Regions from separate parts of the Brucella sp. GW823-FHT04E01 genome, predicted to be linked through region 2. Evidence: riboswitches for the same ligand, from Rfam matches in the RefSeq annotation. Region 2 holds a riboswitch; the other holds the start of a gene.

Region 1 (9,233 bases), on a different contig from region 2:
GCCGCCCGGTCAGGAAACCCTGCACCTCACCAAAACGCTCGGTCTTCAAACGTTCCAGCTGTTGTGCGGTTTCCACGCCCTCAGCCGTCGTGACAATATTGAAGCCCGCACCGAGCGTTGCCACAGCCTGAATGATGGCCAGATCGCGGGTATCGACTTCGATCCCGGAAACGAAACTGCGATCAATCTTGATCTTATCAAATGGGAATGATCGCAAATAGCTCAAAGAGGAATAGCCAGTCCCGAAATCATCCATCGCGATACGAACACCCAATCGGCGAAGTTCGAACAGCAACTCGATATTGTTCTTGCTGTTCGACAGGAAGACCGACTCCGTGATTTCAAGCTCAAGCCTGTCGGGTGAAAGACGTGCTGCTTCCAACGCATCCGTGACGGAATTCAAGAGCGTGGTCTGACTGAACTGGACCGGTGAAAGATTGACCGAGACTTTTATGTCCTCCGGCCAGAGCACAGCCTCCCGACATGCAGTCCTTAGAACCCAGTCGCCGATCGGTCCGATGAGCCCGGTTTCTTCTGCCAGTGGAATGAATTCCGCCGGTGAAACCATACCGCGATCAGGATGACGCCAGCGGATCAGCGCTTCAAAGCCGGAAATCTTGCCGCTCTCAAGATTGAAAATCGGTTGATAATGCAGTTCAAACTGTTCATCCAGCAGAGCCTGACGAAGTTCGCCGGTCATGACATAACGCTTCTCCGCCGCCAGGCGCAGGGAGTGCTGATAGAACCGGAATGTACGGCGTCCACCTGATTTTGAAGCATAAAGCGCGAGATCGGCATTGCGCATCAGCACATCGGGGTTGTCTCCATGCAATGGCGCTTGGGCGATGCCCATGCTGCAGGCGACGAATTCTGAATTGCGCACCAGTTCGAACGGATCCTGAAAAGCAGAAAGGATACGGTCAGCGAACATTGCAATTTGTGCCAGCGTCCCGCTCCGGTAGACAATGGCAAATTCGTCGCCTCCCAGCCGGGCAATGAATTCGTCCGAAGTCGTGATCTGCTTCAGTCGACGCGCCACTTCCTGCAAAAGCTGGTCGCCAGCCTGATGCCCGATATTGTCGTTGATGTTCTTGAAATGATCGATATCAAGGTAGAACAAGGCAAAAGGCTCGGAATCCCCGCCCTTTTTCAACAAACTCTCTACATGGTGAGCAAAATAGGCGCGGTTCGGCAAGCCTGTCAGACTGTCATGCATGGCAATATGTGCCATGCGTTCCTCAATCTCACGCCGTTCGGTTATATCCTCAACGAGCCCGATCAAATAGCGAGGCTCGTTGCCCTCGACCGGTGGGATCGAACATTTTATGATCCGCATCGTTCGTGACGTTCCGTCCTTGCGCTCGATCTTGCGTTCGACGTTCAACACGCCCCGACGCCGCATCGCCGTGCGATCTTGCTGGATGATGACGGTTGCCTCGCGTTCAGGGAAAAGATCGAGGTCGGTCGAACCGATGGCTTCGTCTACCGGCTGTCCGCTCGCCGCTGATGCGGCCTGATTGTAGAGCACATACCGACCGTCATCGTGCATATCCTTGACGAAGACACCAAGCGGCAGATTGTTGACGAGGCTGTCCAGCAGGGTTTGGGCGTGGTTTGCCTGACGATTGGCTTCTGCCAACTCTGTCCTGTCCTGAACAATGGCGAGAATCGCTTCCTTGCCGTCGAAAAGAACCTGACGTCCATAAGTCAGAACATCAATGATTTCACCATTCGCGCGCAGATGCTGCCAGCGCTCCGGTCGTTCAAGGTCGCTGCGATCACGAATGGCAGCCAGCATTCGATCCCGTTCTGTCTGGGGTCGAATATCGAGCACTGTCATGCCCGGAATTTCATCAGCAGTGTATCCATAGAGCCGATAGGCAGCGTCATTCATCACGATGAAATGCAGCGTCTCCGGGTCATAAACCCACATCGGTGTCGGATGGGTTGTGAAAAGGATGCGGAAGTCCTGCTCGGACGTGCGCGCCATCGTGCCTTCCGTCGAAGCTGAAGCGCCCCTCCGCTTCCTCATCGTAAATCCCTCATCCAACTGATCCTACTGGATAATCTCGATCCACCCTATAAGTGGACCGTCAAGTTTCATGGCACCATGAGTAACACGCGGAAGATGCACCCCGAACATAGATTAAAGCCGAGAATTTTAATAAACCATATACAAATTGAGGGTCGATTTAAGGATTTTCTTTAAAACTGCATTTTTCCATCGCTTGACCGGCTTCAACTTCCAGCCTATGCCTAAAGACGCAAAATTCGTTGGGGTGCCTTCGAAGCAATATCAGGAAAAGTGCCAAGCAGTTTTCCGTCCGATGTTGCGACACAAAAGGCTGAGAGACGCTGATCGCGTTAACCCATTGAACCTGATCCGGGTAATACCTGCGTAGGGAACGGAGTTTGACGCGTCGCAGCCGAGGGTTTCCCTCATCGGAGTTCAAGCTCCAAACAGGTTCATGACGTCTCATTTTTCCGTTCGGAATGAGAGACGTGATGATGGACCAAAAAAACAGTTTCTCCCGAACCACATCAAACGGCAGTGCGGCATTCGTGCCCATATGCGTGACTATTGCCGGTTCCGATAGTGGTGGCGGAGCTGGCATTCAGGCCGACCTCAAGACATTCTCGGCGCTCGGCGTCTATGGTGCGAGCGTCATTGCCGCTGTGACCGTGCAGAACACCTGCACGGTGAGCGCGGTGCACGATATCCCACCCGCCATCGTCGCAGGGCAGATCGATGCCGTCTTCAGCGATCTCGATGTAGCGGCGGTGAAGATCGGCATGGTTTCCGTGCCCGAAACCATCGAGGCCATAGCGCGGGGCCTTGCGCATTTCTCCGGCCCTGTCGTACTCGACCCGGTGATGGTTGCAAAATCCGGCGACCGGCTTTTGAGCGAAAACGCCATTGCGCTTTTGCGCCAGAAACTGGTTCCGCTGGCCACGCTGCTGATGCCCAACCGGCCTGAAGCGGCCTGCCTGCTCGACAGCGATCTGGCTCGCGACGATGTAGACGCCGAAGAACAGGGGCGTGCCTTGCTCGAACTCGGCGCGAAAGCTGTTTTGATGAAGGGCGGCCATGCGGAAGGCGAAATCTGCGTCGACCTGCTGGTTCGCCGCGATCAGCCCACGTTGCGTGTTGAGGCACCGCGTATCCGGACCGCCAACACCCATGGCACGGGCTGCACGCTCTCCTCAGCCATTGCTGCAGAGCTTGCCAAGAACCTGCCGCTCGAAAAAGCAGTCATTGCAGCCCATGCCTATCTGCAAGGGGCAATCCGCGCCGCCGATGCGTTGAAGATCGGACACGGCCATGGGCCTGTTCATCACTTCCATAATCTCTGGAAAGTTCACTCAGAGGAGGCAATGTGATGCGCGTCACCATCATCGGAGCAGGTGTCGCCGGTCTAGTGTGCGCGGCAGAATTTCACGATCAGGGACATGCCGTCACTGTCATTGCCAAAAGCACTGAGATCGGTTCCGACAGCTGCTCATGGTTTGCAGGCGGAATGCTGGCACCATGGTGCGAAGGCGAGAGCGCGGAAGAGCCGGTCGTTCGTTTGGGACAGGAAGCGATCGGCTGGTGGGAGCGGCACGTTTCGACAGTCCATCGCAAGGGTACGCTTGTACTCTCGCACACACGCGATGCGACCGAACTGCGCCGCTTCGCCCGCCGGACGGAAGCATTTGACACCATTGATCAAGACCAGATCGATACGCTGGAACCAGACCTTGCCGGCCGTTTTCGGCAGGGACTTTTCTTTGCGGCAGAAGGCCATCTCAACCCGCGCCAGACACTGATCGAGCTCGCCGAAAAACTGCAGAAGAAAGGCGTGGTCTTTCATCTGGGACAGGATGCGAAAGACGTCAAAGTCGAGGCCGACATTACCGTCGATGCACGCGGTCTTGCAGCGCGTGATCAGTTGCAGGACCTGCGCGGCGTCAAGGGTGAAATGCTGGTTGTGCGCTCGCGCGATATCAATCTCAAGCGACCCATACGCCTCCTGCATCCGCGGATTCCGCTCTACATCGTGCCACGCGGCGACGGCGTGCACATGATCGGCGCGACGATGATCGAAAGCGATGAGCGGGGTGGCATCAGCGTGCGCTCGACGCTGGAACTCTTGAGCGCCGCTTATGCCTTGCATCCGGCCTTCGGCGAGGCGGAAATTCTCGAAACCGGCGTCGATGCGCGCCCGGCCTTTCCCGACAATCTGCCCCGCGTCCGACGGCGCGGCAAAACCGTCTATGTCAACGGGCTTTACCGCCACGGCTTCCTGCTTTCGCCGGCGATAGCGCGCATGGCGGTTGCGAGCGCGACCATGCCGGAGGATGCGCCAGAGCCCAAACCAGAATTTGTGGAGGACTATGCATGACGATCGTGCTGAACGGTGAGGTCATCACCACGGCAGCCGCCAATCTGGCGGCGCTGCTCGCCGAAATCGAACTGGATGAAGCGGTTGTTGCAACCGCGCTGAACGGCGAATTCGTGGCCAGCGACGAGCGCGCAGCCGCGACCCTGTCGGCTGGCGACCGCATCGAAGTTCTGGCCCCGATGCAGGGAGGCTGAGATGCTGGAATTCTACGGACAAAAATTTGAAAGCCGCCTGCTACTCGGCACGGCGCAATATCCATCGCCTGCCATATTGGCCGATGCGGTGCGCGCTTCGCAAAGCGATATCGTCACCGTCTCGCTGCGTCGTGAGAGTGGCGGGGCTCGCGCCGGACAGGATTTCTGGGCGCTTATCCGGGAGCTGGGCGTAGCCGTTCTGCCCAACACGGCAGGCTGCCACACGCCGCGCGAAGCGGTGACCACGGCAAAAATGGCGCGCGAAATCTTCGGCACCAACTGGATCAAGCTGGAAGTGATCGGTGATACCGACACATTGCAGCCAGACCCGTTCGGACTGGTCGAGGCGGCACGCGCACTCTGCGACGACGGCTTCGAGGTCTTTCCCTATATGAATGACGATCTGGTCGTCGCGGAAAGGCTCATTGAAGCTGGCTGCAAGGTGCTGATGCCCTGGGGGGCGCCGATCGGCTCGGGCCGAGGCCTCAACAATCCTTATGCGCTGAAGACCATGCGGGCGCATTTCCCCGATATTCCGCTTGTTGTCGATGCCGGCATCGGCGTGCCGTCCCATGCGGCAGCGGCGATGGAGCTGGGCTTCGACGCCGTGCTCATCAACACCGCCGTCGCCAAGGCTGGCGATCCCGTCGCCATGGCACGCGGCTTCGCGCTTGCGGTCGAAGCCGGGCGGCTTGCTTTCGAAGCAGACGCCATCGAGGCGCGCGACATGGCCGCGCCGTCCACCCCTCTTCTCGGAAAGGCATTTTTGTAATGGCCCTCGATCCGTTCTACCCGATCTTCGATAGCGCCCAATGGCTGGAGCGTATGGTGCCGCTCGGCGTCAAGCTGGTGCAACTGCGCGTCAAGGATAAGAGCGAGCCGGAGCTGCGCAGTGAAATCCGTGCCGCACGGGAAATCTGCCTTGCACATAACTGCCAGCTGATCGTCAACGACTACTGGAAGCTGGCGCTGGAGGAAGGTTGCGACTTCATCCATCTTGGGCAGGAAGACCTCGACGATGCCGATCTCAGTGCCATTCGCGGCGGTGGCTTGAAACTGGGTGTTTCAAGCCATGACGAGGCCGAACTGGACCGTGCCTTGTCGGTGAAGCCTGACTATATCGCACTCGGCCCCATCTATCCGACCATTTTGAAAAAGATGAAGTGGCACGAGCAGGGCCTGCCGCGCCTTGGACAATGGAAAGCGCGCATCGGCGACATTCCGCTGGTGGGCATCGGTGGCATGAGCGTTGAACGCGCGCCCGGTGTTTTCGAAGCAGGCGCCGATATCGTTTCCGTCGTCACCGACATTACCCTCCATGCCGACCCCGAAAGCCGCCTGCGCCAATGGATCGAAACCACGCGCACTTATGCAGGCCATACTCTGGAGCAGACCCTATGAAAAAGACCGCCTTCGCCGCCCTGTTCGGCCTCGCCCTCACGGCTGCCACTTCGGCTCACGCTAACGACAAGCTGAAGCTCATTCTCGACTGGTATGTGAACCCCGATCACGGCCCCATCATCGTCGCCGACAAGCTTGGCTACTTCAAGGATGCCGGTCTGGATGTGGACATCGTCGCACCTGCTGACGCCTCGACGCCCACCAAGATGGTGGCGGCAGGACAGGCGGATCTCGCCATTTCCTATCAGCAGCAGGTGCATCTTCAGGTGCATGAAGGCCTGCCGCTTATCCGCGTCGGCACGTTGATCGACTCGCCGCTCAACTGCCTGATGACCAGAGACGATGGATCGGTGAATTCCATCGCCGATCTCAAGGGCAAGAAGATCGGCTATTCGGTCGCCGGAACCGAGGAAACATTGCTCGGCACCATTCTCGGCCAGCACGGCGTCAAACTTTCGGATGTCGAGCTCATCAATGTGAATTTCTCGCTCGCGCCATCGCTGATGTCGAAGCAGGTCGATGCGGTGATGGGCGCCTATCGCAATGTCGAACTGAACCAGATGGCTGTCGAAGGCGTGCCCGGAAAATGCTTCTTCGTCGAGGAAGAAGGCGTGCCGGTTTATGACGAGCTCGTCTATGTCGCAGCTTCCGACAAATTGGACGCGGCGGAAAAGGACAAGATCGCACGCTTCCTCTCGGCTACCGAGAAGGCCGCGCAGTATATCGTCAATCACCCGGAGAAGAGCTACGACGTCTTCGCATCCTATAGTTCCGAACTCAAGGACGAGCTGAACCAGCGCGCCTGGAAAGACACGGTCGCCCGTTTCTCCCGCTCGCCTGCAAGTCTCGATTACGGACGCTGGAGCCGCTACGAAACCTATCTCAAGGAAAACGGTCTCGTGCCTTCGGTCCTTCCGGTCGAAAAATTCGCCATCGACGTCAACGCGGAAGGGAGCAAGTCATGAGCCAGCCGCAACCGCATTATTCATCCGAACTGTTCACGCGCCTGCGCGCCGCGACGCTTGATGACTGGAAGCCCTATATCGATCATGAATTCGTGCGCGGATTGGGTGACGGCACGTTACCCAAGGCAGCCTTCCTGCATTATCTCCGTCAGGATTATGTCTATCTGCACCACTATGCCCGCGCCTTTGCGCTCGGCGTCGTCAAGGCCAACACACTGCAGGAAACACGGCTCTGCGCCCAGATCATGCATGGTCTGGCCGTCACGGAACTGCCGCTTCATGTCGGCATTTGTGCTCGTGAAGGGATCAGTGAAGACGAGCTCTACGCGACGAAGGAAGAACCGGAAAACCTCGCTTATACGCGCTATGTGCTCGACTGCGGACAGGCGGGCGATTTCCTCGACCTGCTGACGGCGCTCGTGCCCTGCGCACACGGCTACGGCGAGATCGGCCTCAACCTTGCCGTGACCGCCCTGCCCGGTACGCCTTATCAAGAATGGATCGACACCTATGCGGGGCCTGACTATCAGGACATGTGCCACACGGTCGGCAAGCTGTTCGATCAGGCTGCAAAGGACCGCATCGGCGACGACTTTGAGAAAAGCCCGCGCTGGCCAAGGCTCTGCCAGATTTTCGCGACGGCAAGCAGGCTCGAAGCCGATTTCTGGTCCATGGGCTTGAAGGCCGGATAGTGAACGAAGCACTCCCGAACCGAAGTCGAAAAAAGCGTGCTGCCGACGGTTTACTGTCGGCAGCCATAGCGCTTGCCATCTGGCAGGCGGTGGTGAGCATCGGCCAGATGCCGCGCTTCATCCTGCCCGGCCCGCTGGATGTGTTGCAGTCACTGATCGGCAATGCCGGGCTGATTGCCGAAAACGCTGCCGCCACTATCGGCGAAGTTCTGGGCGGTCTGGCGCTTGGCTGCGCGGTCGGCATTGCCACCGCCATCTGCCTGATGATGTCACCGCTGGCGCAGCGGCTTGTCATGCCCGCCATGGTGTTCAGTCAGGCGATCCCGATCTTCGCGCTCGCCCCCATTTTGACTTTGTGGCTTGGCTACGGTCCCGCATCGAAGATTGCAGTCACAGTGCTGATGATCTTCTTTCCCGTCGTTTCGACATTCTTCGACGGCATGCGGCGGACCGACAGCAGCCTTATCGACGCAGCGGAAATTCTCGGTGCCGGACGCATGGCGATCCTGTTTCGCATCCGCATCCCATCCGCCTTTCCTTCGCTGGCGTCGGGTCTGAGCCTCGCCGCAGTCTATGCGCCCATCGGCGCTGTAGTCGGCGAATGGGTGGGCGCATCGAAAGGTCTCGGCTATCTGATGCTGCTCGCCAATGGACGCGCCAAGGTGGATCTGATGTTCGCCTGCCTGTTCGTGCTGGCGGCCTTCACCATGCTGCTGCACGGCACCGTGTCGCATTTCGCCCGCAAGCTTGCTGCCTGGCCTAAAAAAGCCGCATAGAAAAAACCGGCGGTTTCCCGCCGGTTTTTGCATCCACTCACATTGCTATCAGGCCAGCGTATAGGCTGTCTTGACCGTCGTGTAGAACTCGGCGGCATAGCGGCCCTGCTCGCGCGGACCGTAGCTCGAACCCTTGCGTCCGCCAAATGGCACGTGGAAATCGACACCGGCGGTCGGCAGATTGACCATCACCATGCCCGCTTCCGAATTGCGCTTGAAATGCGTGGCGTATTTCAGGCTCGTCGTGCAGATGCCCGACGACAGGCCGAAGCTCGTATCGTTGGCGGTAGCAAGCGCTTCTTCATAATTCTTGACGCGGATGACCGAAGCGACCGGGCCAAAGATTTCCTCGCGGCTGATACGCATCTGGTTGGTGGCTTCAGTGAAAAGCGCAGGCTGGAGATAGAAGCCCGGCGTTTCGCGGTTCAGACGTTCGCCGCCAAAAGCAAGCTTTGCGCCTTCCTTGCGGCCGATCTCGATATAATCCATGTCCTGCTGAAGCTGGCTTTCATCAACAACCGGGCCGATATGCGTGCCCTGCTTCAGGGCATTGTCGACCACAACGCTTTTCAGCTTTTCGATTGCAGCAGCGACAAACTTGTCATGGATACCTTCCGTCACGATGATACGCGACGACGCCGTGCAGCGCTGGCCCGTCGAGAAGAAGGACGAATTGACCACGGACTCGACAGCGACATCGAGATCAGCGTCATCCAGGACGACAACCGGGTTCTTGCCGCCCATTTCGAGCTGGAAGCGGCGGTTGTGCTCGATGGAAGCCGCCGCAACGCGCTTGCCCGTGCCGGTCGAGCCGGTGAAG
Region 2 (9,233 bases):
TGAACAGGAGGCCGATCATGCCCGGCAGATTGCGCCGGATTACGGGCCATTCGATGAGCCGGAAGCGCGCTCCATTGCCCATGCCAAGCTGCGCGGATAGTTTCCAGTAATCGGTTGGTATCGAGTCGTAGCCTGCAAGAATGAGACGGACAGCGAGCGGCATGTTGAAGAAAACATGGGCGATCAATATGCCCGTAATACCGTAAATGTCCGGTTGGAACGGATGGCCTGCGGCTTCTGACAGATGCGCAATGAACCCGTTGCGACCATAGATGCTGGTGACGCCGAGCACTGCGACGAGTGCAGGCAGAGCAAGCGGCAGGGCAAACAGGCGCAGAATAAGCCCGCGCCCCGCAAAGCTCGCTTCGGCATAAAGTGCACGGGCAACCGGAACAGCAAACAGCACGGAAAGCAGGCTTGAAGCGATCGCCTGCAGGATCGTGAAGCGCGCAACCCGCCACAGATAGGTGTCGAAATTAACCGCGGCGTCAAAACCACCGCGGCCCGCTTCGAATGCCAGTGCGACAAGCGCACCACCGGCAAGCACGACCAGAAAGACAAGCGCCAGTACGCCCGCAGCCGGTCTGGCGGCGGGGGCGTCTTTCGAGCGGTGCTGTGCCGGGAATGTCGTCATTTACTGGTTGCCGCCAGCCATTCATCGACCCATGACTTCCGGTTCTTGGCTACTTCGTCGGAAGGCAGGAGAAGCGTCTTTTCCGGCTTCGGCATCGCGTAGAAAGCGGCTGGAAGCGGGGTGGATGTCTTGCCCGCTGGATACATCCAGTTGGTTTCAGGAATAACATCCTGGAAGCCGGGGCTGGTCATGAAAGCCAGGAACTTTTGCGCCAGTGGATTTTTCGCGCCAGTGGTGGTCTGGGCGGCCAGCTCGATCTGGAGATAATTACCTTCCGGATAGGCCAGAGCCTTATAGCGCTCCGTCTTTTCCGCAATCATGTGATAGGCGGGAGACGTTGTATAGGACAGCACCATCGGCGCTTCACCCTTGGTGAAAAGACCATAGGCTTCCGACCAGCCGGGTGTGACGGTGAGAATACGCTTCTGCAGTTTCTGCCAGGCCGCTTCCGCTTCGTCGCCATAAACCGATTTCATCCAGAGCAACATGCCCAGCCCTGGCGTCGACGTGCGCGGGTCTTGCAGCACGATCTTCTGGGAAGCATCGCCTTCCACCAGTTCTTTCAGGCTTTTGGGCGGATTGGGCAATTTTTCCGAATCGTAGACCACGGCGAAGTAGCCATAATCATAGGGAACGAAGATATCGTCCTTGAACCCGCCCGGAATGCTCACATTGCTTTGGTCGATGCCGCTTGGAGCAAAAAAGCCGGTGGCGCGTGCTTCGGTCGTCAGATTGGTATCGAGACCGAGGACGATATCGGCTTTGGTATTGCCACCTTCAAGCTTCAGGCGGTTGAGCAGCGCGACACCGTCGGCCGAAGCGATCCAGTCCACTTCGCAATCGCATTCCTTCTCGAAGTTTTCCTTGATCTTCGGGCCCGGACCCCATTCGGAAACGAAACTGTCATAGGTATAAACAGTGAGCTTGTCCTTCGCCTGCGCAGAAGGCGTGAAAGCGAGGGCTGTGGAGATTGAAAAGGCCAGCAAAGATAAAAGCCGCATCACGGCACTTCCTTTCTTTTACAGCAAGAGGATTGAGCGCCGTTTATGGAGCATCTAATCCCTCCGCCGGTGCAAACCGGATCAGGTTCAGCGGGTTGGCCGGGAATGCGACCTCTCAGCCATCCGCGAAAGCAGACGGCACCCCGTTAGAGCGGTTGCGACAATAATCTTTCGCAACGGGAAGGGCAAGGGAGCGCAATGGCGGCGAATGCAGGCTTCCGGCATGGATTTGCCCGTGTTATGAGCGGCTTATGAGCACATTCGTCATTCTCCTCGGCGGTGATCTGGTCGTGACCGATCGCCTGAAACGCCAAATTGCAGGTGCGCGTATTCTCGCTGCCGATAGCGGGATCAGGCACGCTGCTGCTCTTGGTGTCGAACCGGAACTTTGGCTTGGCGATTTCGATTCGGCTTCTGCTGAGCTTCGCGTGCAATATGGACACGTGCCGCAAAAGAGGTTCCCTGCTGCCAAGGACATGACGGACGGGGAACTGGCCTTCGAGGAGGCCTATATGCGGGGTGCGGATCGGGTGATCCTTTGCGGAGCCTTCGGCGGTCAGCGCACCGATCACACGCTTCTGCATCTGACCATGGCAACAGCGCAAGCTGCAAAAGGGCGAAACGTGCTGTTGTCCAGCGGTTCCGAGGAGGCCTGGCCTTTGCCGCCTGGAGATTATGTTTATGATTTTCCGGACGGGACGCCGTTCAGTGTGATCAATTTCAGCACTATCGAAGGCCTTTCGATCACGAATGCGGAGTGGCCGTTAGATAATGTGACACTGCCATTTGGCTCTTCATGGACAGTTTCCAATGTAGTTCGTGGAACACTTCGCGTTACTGCGAGTTCTGGATTAGCGATACTTATCGCCAACTTGGCGATGGAGGAAACACCGCTCCGGGGCCGATAACCTTATCAATCGAAAGAGCTTGACGCTGGCAGGCGAAACGTATTGTAAATGGGCCAAGCGGGTGTCATCTGCTTTACGCCGAAATTGGGGACGCAAAGTCGGTGATTAGTTCAACTCTTGTAGGAGATGTTTCAATGAAGTCACGTCTTACGATGATTGCTGTTGCTGGCGTGCTCGCGTTCTCGACGGCTGCATGCACGACGAATGAACAGCGCACGGCCGGGTACGGCGTTGGTGGCGCAGCACTCGGCGCACTCGCCGGTGGTGCAATTGGCGGCAATGGCCGTGGCGCTCTTGCCGGTGCTGCTATCGGCGGCGTTGCCGGTACGCTCCTTGGTGCAGCCCAGACGCGCAACGGAACGCAGTACTGCCGTTACCGCGATCCTTATGGCCGCGTCTACGAAGCGCCTTGCCAGTAACACTGGGCCAGTAACACTGGGCCAGCAATAGCTGGATAAATAAGTTTGCTGACAGGTCGGGGAAACCCGACCTGTTTGTTTTTCACGGGTCTTTTCGTGCCGTACCATTTGACAGAACGGCTTTTGTCGCGGACAAGCAGGGCGGAATTTTTAACCCTGTTTATCGAAGAGAACCATGGCACCACCGCTCCTTCGCCTCGACGAGATCAAGCTCACCTTCGGAGGCACGCCGCTTCTGGAAGATGCCAGCCTTTCGGTAAGCGAAGGCGATCGCATCGCGCTGGTCGGACGTAATGGTTCGGGTAAATCCACGCTGCTCAAGATCGCCGCCGGTATGGTGGAAGCAACGTCGGGTGAGGTTTTCAAACATCCGGGTGCAACTGTCCGCTATCTTCCGCAGGTGCCGGATATGGATGGCTTTGCCAATGTTCGCGCCTATGTGGAAGCGGGGCTTGGGCCAGCCGATGACCCGCATCGTGTCACTTATCTTCTCGAACATCTCGGACTGACCGGCGACGAAAAGCCGGATCATCTGTCCGGTGGCGAGGCACGCCGTGCCGCTCTGGCGCGAGTGATCGCGCCGCAGCCCGACGTTCTGCTGCTGGACGAGCCGACCAACCATCTGGATCTGACCACCATCGAATGGCTGGAAAGCGAACTGCGCCAGATTCGCTCCGCCATTGTTTTGATCTCGCATGACCGCCGCTTTCTGGAAAATGTCAGCCGGGCGACGGTCTGGCTGGATCGCGGTCTTACGCGTCGTCTTGAGCAGGGCTTTGGCCATTTCGAGGAATGGCGCGACAAGGTGCTGGAAGAGGAAGAGCGCGACCATCACAAGCTGGGGCGGCAGATTGCGCGCGAGGAGCATTGGCTGCGTTATGGCGTTACGGCGCGCCGCAAGCGCAATATGCGCCGTCTCGGCGAACTGCATTCCATGCGTGCCGATTTTCGCAATCATCGCAAGGCACAAGGGACGGCGGTACTGGCGGCAAGCGATACCAAGGAATCCGGCAAGCTGGTGATCGAAGCCAAGGGGTTGAGCAAGGCCTATGGCGAGCGTGTTCTGGTAAAGGATTTTTCGATCCGGGTGCAGCGCGGCGATCGTATCGGTCTCGTTGGACCCAATGGTGCCGGAAAGACCACGCTTCTGTCGCTTCTGACTGGCAAGCTTGCGCCGGATTCCGGAACGTTGCGGCTTGGCGTCAATCTCGAAATGGCCGAACTCGACCAGAAGCGCGAAAGTCTCAATCTGGATGAGACATTGGCGCATTATCTGACGGATGGGCGCGGCGAAAGCCTTGTCGTCAACGGCGAACAGCGGCATGTCGTGTCCTATATGAAGGACTTTCTGTTCCAGCCGGAACAGGCGCGTACCCCCAATCGGGAGCTTTCCGGTGGTGAACGTGCGCGGTTGATGCTGGCCCGTGTTTTGGCGCGGCCCGCCAACCTGCTTATCCTCGACGAGCCTACCAACGATCTTGATATGGAAACGCTCGATCTGCTGCAGGAGTTGGTTGCAGGTTTTCCCGGTACAGTCATTCTGGTCAGCCACGACCGTGATTTTCTGGATCGCACGGTTACGTCGGTGATTGCACCGGAAGGTGACGGGCGCTGGCTCGAATATGCAGGCGGCTATGCCGATATGATGGCGCAGCGCAAGGAGCAGGCCTTGAGCCGTCGCTCGGTCAAGGTCTCAGGCGTCCGCAGTGACGAGAAGTCGGAAGAGGATGCGCCGCAGCCCAAGCGTGAGGAAAAGCGCAAGCTTTCCTACAAGCAGAAATTCGCGCTCGAAACGCTGCCCGGCAAGATGGACGCTCTCTCGAAGGAAATCGTAGTGCTGGAAGGCAAGCTCGCCGATCCGCAGCTTTATGCCAAGGACCCGGCGCTTTTTGCCAAGACTGCCGATCTTCTTGAGAAGAAGCGCTCCGAAAATGCGGCCATGGAAGAAGAATGGCTGGAGCTGGAAATGCTGCGAGAGGAAATCGAAGGGTAGGGCTACCCTTCGACATAATCTTCGAACTTAACTGCTCGCCTTGTTCAGCAAGGCGATTTCATCGTCGCTGAGTTTCAGTTCGGCTGCGGTGATCAGCTCACCGAGCTGAGCCGAGCGTGTGGCGCTGGCAATAGGGGCTGTGACTGACGGCTGCGCGATGAGCCATGCGATTGCAACCTGCGCAAGCGTGACATCGAGATTTCGTGCTACGTCATCGAGTGCCGCTATGATCCGCGAACCACGATCCGTCAGATATTTTTCGACTGATTTGCCGCGGGCGCTTTGTCCAAGATCGTCAGCGGAACGGTATTTCCCGGTCAGGAACCCTGCTGCGAGCGAATAATAGGAAATAACGCCGAGTTCGTTTTCGTGGCAGATTTTCTCTAGCCCATTTTCGAAATCTGCTCGATCATAGAGATTATAAAGAGGCTGCAGGCTTTCATAGCGTGGCAGATTGTTGGTCCGGGCGACATCAAGCGCTTCAGTCAGTCGCTCAGGCGTGAGATTGGACGCACCGATGGCGCGCACCTTGCCTGCGTCGATCAGTTCCTTATAGGTACCGAGCACATCTTCGAACGGTGTTTCGGGATCGTCCCAGTGCGATTGATAGAGATCGATATAATCCGTCTGCAGCCGTTTGAGGGAGGCATCGACCGCTTTGCGGATATAGGCCGGGGAAAGACCTTTTTCGTCAGGCCCCATCTCGGACCCAACCTTGGTGGCAATGACGACTTTGTCGCGCAGGCCGCGAGATTTCAGCCAGTTGCCGATAATGGTTTCGGATTCGCCGCCCACATTTCCGGGTGCCCAGGCCGAATAAGCATCCGCTGTGTCGATGAAATTGAATCCGGCATCGACAAAACGGTCGAGAAGCGAAAAAGACGTCGCTTCATCGACCGTCCATCCAAATACATTGCCGCCGAAGCAAAGCGGCGAAACATTGAGTTCGGTACGTCCGAGCTTCCTGAACTCCATAGACCTTATCCCCTTCCTCTGAATACGAATCGCGGGCGATCCGTCGGGTTTCGATTTCGGGAAGAAGGAAGGCTCCGGGAAGAGCCGAAATCAGCTCATGCCAAGCGCATCCATATAAAGCTGCAGCATGGCTTCTTCTTCCTGACGTTCATGGTCTTCTTTTTTACGCAGACGAATAATGGTCCTCACGACCTTGCTGTCAAACCCCGAGCCCTTCAATTCCGCGTAAACTTCCTTGATATCGTCACCGATAGTCTTTTTTTCTTCTTCCAGGCGCTCGATGCGCTCGATGAAAGCACGCAACTGGCCGACAGCAATGGTTTGGGCTTCGCTGGTAATGTCGTCGCTCACGAGGAGTTCTCCAATTCAAAATCTGTGATGATGCGGACACGCATTGCGCGAAAACCGCTTATCGAAAGTCTGGACCGTTTTTCCCGCGAGTCGCAGGCAAAATTAAGAGCCTTTTTCGATGCACGACCCGATTTGGCGGGTCAAGCCCTGTGGATAGCGGGTAAAGCCTCTCCTGACAGGCCTGTTACTCACTGCGATCAGCACGCGAGCCGAAATGCTGGGCCGCATGAATGCCGGGCAAGGTGTTGATGTGCGCGATCATTGGCGCCAGCCTGTCAGCCCATTCAGCTGCTCCTTTGTCATCGGCAATCAGGTCCTGTCGTACCTCGATCAGGACATGGGCGAAGCCCTTTGCCGTCGCGTGGCGATACATGGCATCGTTCTTGAGGGCACCGTCATAAGGTTCGTTGTCGCCAACCGTCAGATCGACGTTTTCACGCAGCAGCGACAAAAGCGGCTTTACGGCGCGGTCGTCCTTGTCCCAGAGAAGGCCGATCTGCCAGGGGCGGGCCTTTTCCTTCCAGCGCGGCGTGAAGGAATGGATCGAGACGATGAAAGGCGCTGCCCCGCTTTCAGCCACCACGCGCTCGCTCGCTCGCGCGACCGTGTCGTGATAGGGACGATAGAAGCGTTCAAGCCGTTCCTCGCGTTCACCTGCCGACATTGGGTAATTGCCGGAAATGACCGCCCCATCGGACAATTGCATGATAAGCGTCGGGTCGTCTTCACCACGATTGGGATCGATCAAAAGGCGCGAAAAGCCGCCAAGGACGGCAGGCACGTTCAGGCAGGTTGCCAGTTTGCGGGTCAGATTCTCGACGCCAATGTCATAAGCGATATGCCGGTCGAATTCACTTGTCCGCAAACCAAGCGTGCCATATTCGGCTGGAACATCACGCCGTGCATGATCGGCGGTCAGGAGCAGGCCGAGACTAAAATCGCCGTCGACACTATGTGCTGGCGAGAACGGCGACGAAGCGGTTGATCCGGATTGAAGCGGCATGGAGCGAAATCCGAGGCTAAATAAGGGGATTATTTCTGTGTTGTGCGGGAAGCTGTTTCAGGTCTGTCATGAGAAAGCCCGGATTGCAACGATCATTCTTTGATGAAGAGTACCTGTTCTCAATGGGATTGCGTTGACATCAAAGGCGAAACTGCCGAAAAGAGAGCGACCCGAAATGGGATTTGCCCGAGATGGGATTTCCCTGTGCAATATAAATTGTTCGATAAAACCGATAGCGGGCTGAAGGGGTTCTGCGTATGCGACTTCCACTATCTCTAGTTTTGTTTGCCGGTGTGCTGATGACTGCGCTGGGCATGACATCCATAGAGGCTCGTGCGGATTTCCGCGTATGCAATGCAACCCAGAACCTGGTTGGTGTGTCCATCGGCTACAGAGCCAAAACCGGCTGGGTGACCGAAGGCTGGTGGCATATCGACGGATCAAGCTGCAAAACCCTCATCGAGGGGCCGCTGACATCGCGCTATTATTACCTCTATGCAGAAGACGCTCAGGGCGGCGGACGCTGGGAGGGCAAGGTCAATATGTGCGTGGCCGAGAAAGAATTCCGTATTACTGGCGTCCAGGATTGCTTCGCGCGCGGTTTCCAGCGCAACGGCTTCCAGGAATACGACACCGGGGAACAATCGAGCTGGATGGTTCAGCTCACCGATGAAACGCCGACAGCAAATCCCACCGTTACAGGAACGAATAGTCAATGAAGCGCAACCGCAAGGTCAAGATTCTCGCCACGCTAGGTCCGGCATCGGGTGAAGAAGCCGTCATCCGCAAGCTGTTTGAGGCAGGCGCGGATGTGTTCCGCATCAATATGAGTCATGCCGACCATGACCTGATGCGCACCCTCGTCAAGCGCATCCGTAATGTGGAAAAGGAACTGGGCCGTCCTATCGGCATTCTGGCCGACCTTCAGGGCCCGAAGCTGCGTGTTGGCAAGTTCAAGGACGGTAAAGCCGATCTCGTTCCCGGCCAGACCTTCACCCTCGACAACAACGAAGCGCCCGGCGATGAACATCGCGTCTATCTTCCGCATCCGGAAATTCTTGAAGCTGTCGAACCGGGTCATCGCCTGCTGATCGACGATGGCAAGCTGCATCTGGTCGCCGAGGCGAGCGACGGCAAGTCGATCCGCTGCAAGGTGATTTCCGGAACGCGTATTTCGGACCGCAAGGGCGTCAGCCTGCCGGACACGACGCTCGGCGTCGGTGCGCTGACGGAAAAGGACCGCAAGGATCTCGATGCCGTCCTGAAGGAAGAAATTGACTGGGTTGCGCTTTCCTTCATCCAGCGTCCGGAAGATCTGGCCGAGGTACGCAAGGTTTCGCGCGGCAAGGTCGGCCTCATGTCGAAGATCGAAAAGCCGCAAGCCGTGACGCGTCTCGATGAAATCATCGAGCTTTCGGACGCATTGATGGTTGCGCGCGGTGATCTTGGCGTTGAAGTGCCACTTGAAAGCGTTCCAGGCATTCAGAAGCAGATTACCCGCAAGGCGCGCCGCGCGGGCAAGCCGGTTGTTGTCGCGACGCAGATGCTGGAATCCATGATCACAGCTCCGGTTCCGACCCGCGCCGAAGTGTCCGACGTTGCAACCGCTGTGTTTGAAGGCGCCGATGCGATCATGCTTTCGGCGGAATCGGCTTCGGGCCAATATCCGGTCGAAGCCGTTGCCACCATGAACCGCATTGCCGAACAGGTTGAAAAGGAACCGACCTATTCGACCATCATCGATGCGCAGCGTGCTGCGCCAGAACCAACGGGTGCCGACGCGATTTCGCTTGCTGCACGCCAGATCGCAGAGACGTTGAAGCTTTCGGCCATCGTCACCTACACCGCTTCAGGCACGACCGGTCTGCGCGCCGCTCGCGAGCGTCCGCGCACGCCGATCATCGCCCTGTCGCCGGTCGTCGATACTGCACGCAAGCTGTCCCTCGTCT

What was found. A riboswitch is a leader RNA that binds a small molecule or an ion and turns the genes downstream of it on or off. The one in region 2 is predicted to bind thiamine pyrophosphate.
Positions count from the first base shown of each region.
Region 1: it holds a riboswitch for thiamine pyrophosphate, as region 2 does, so the genes downstream of both, thiD (bifunctional hydroxymethylpyrimidine kinase/phosphomethylpyrimidine kinase) here and thiB (thiamine ABC transporter substrate binding subunit) in region 2, are expected to answer to the same signal.

Region 1 is NZ_JBXAIK010000004.1:373,053-382,285, forward strand. Features, by position in the region: gene AC1RHM_RS16940 (putative bifunctional diguanylate cyclase/phosphodiesterase) at 1-2,032, opposite strand, end outside; TPP riboswitch at 2,266-2,422, shown strand; gene thiD (bifunctional hydroxymethylpyrimidine kinase/phosphomethylpyrimidine kinase) at 2,509-3,381, shown strand; gene AC1RHM_RS16950 (FAD-dependent oxidoreductase) at 3,381-4,385, shown strand; gene thiS (sulfur carrier protein ThiS) at 4,382-4,579, shown strand; gene AC1RHM_RS16960 (thiazole synthase) at 4,581-5,351, shown strand; gene AC1RHM_RS16965 (thiamine phosphate synthase) at 5,351-5,980, shown strand; gene AC1RHM_RS16970 (ABC transporter substrate-binding protein) at 5,977-6,945, shown strand; gene tenA (thiaminase II) at 6,942-7,637, shown strand; gene AC1RHM_RS16980 (ABC transporter permease) at 7,637-8,413, shown strand; gene AC1RHM_RS16985 (aldehyde dehydrogenase family protein) at 8,462-9,233, opposite strand, start outside.
Region 2 is NZ_JBXAIK010000005.1:119,059-128,291, reverse strand. Features, by position in the region: gene thiP (thiamine/thiamine pyrophosphate ABC transporter permease ThiP) at 1-634, opposite strand, end outside; gene thiB (thiamine ABC transporter substrate binding subunit) at 631-1,635, opposite strand; TPP riboswitch at 1,677-1,791, opposite strand; gene AC1RHM_RS20360 (thiamine diphosphokinase) at 1,887-2,543, shown strand; gene AC1RHM_RS20355 (YMGG-like glycine zipper-containing protein) at 2,678-2,962, shown strand; gene AC1RHM_RS20350 (ABC-F family ATP-binding cassette domain-containing protein) at 3,138-4,955, shown strand; gene AC1RHM_RS20345 (aldo/keto reductase) at 4,983-5,930, opposite strand; gene AC1RHM_RS20340 (DUF2312 domain-containing protein) at 6,021-6,281, opposite strand; gene AC1RHM_RS20335 (N-formylglutamate amidohydrolase) at 6,466-7,284, opposite strand; gene AC1RHM_RS20330 (DUF1036 domain-containing protein) at 7,542-8,003, shown strand; gene pyk (pyruvate kinase) at 8,000-9,233, shown strand, end outside.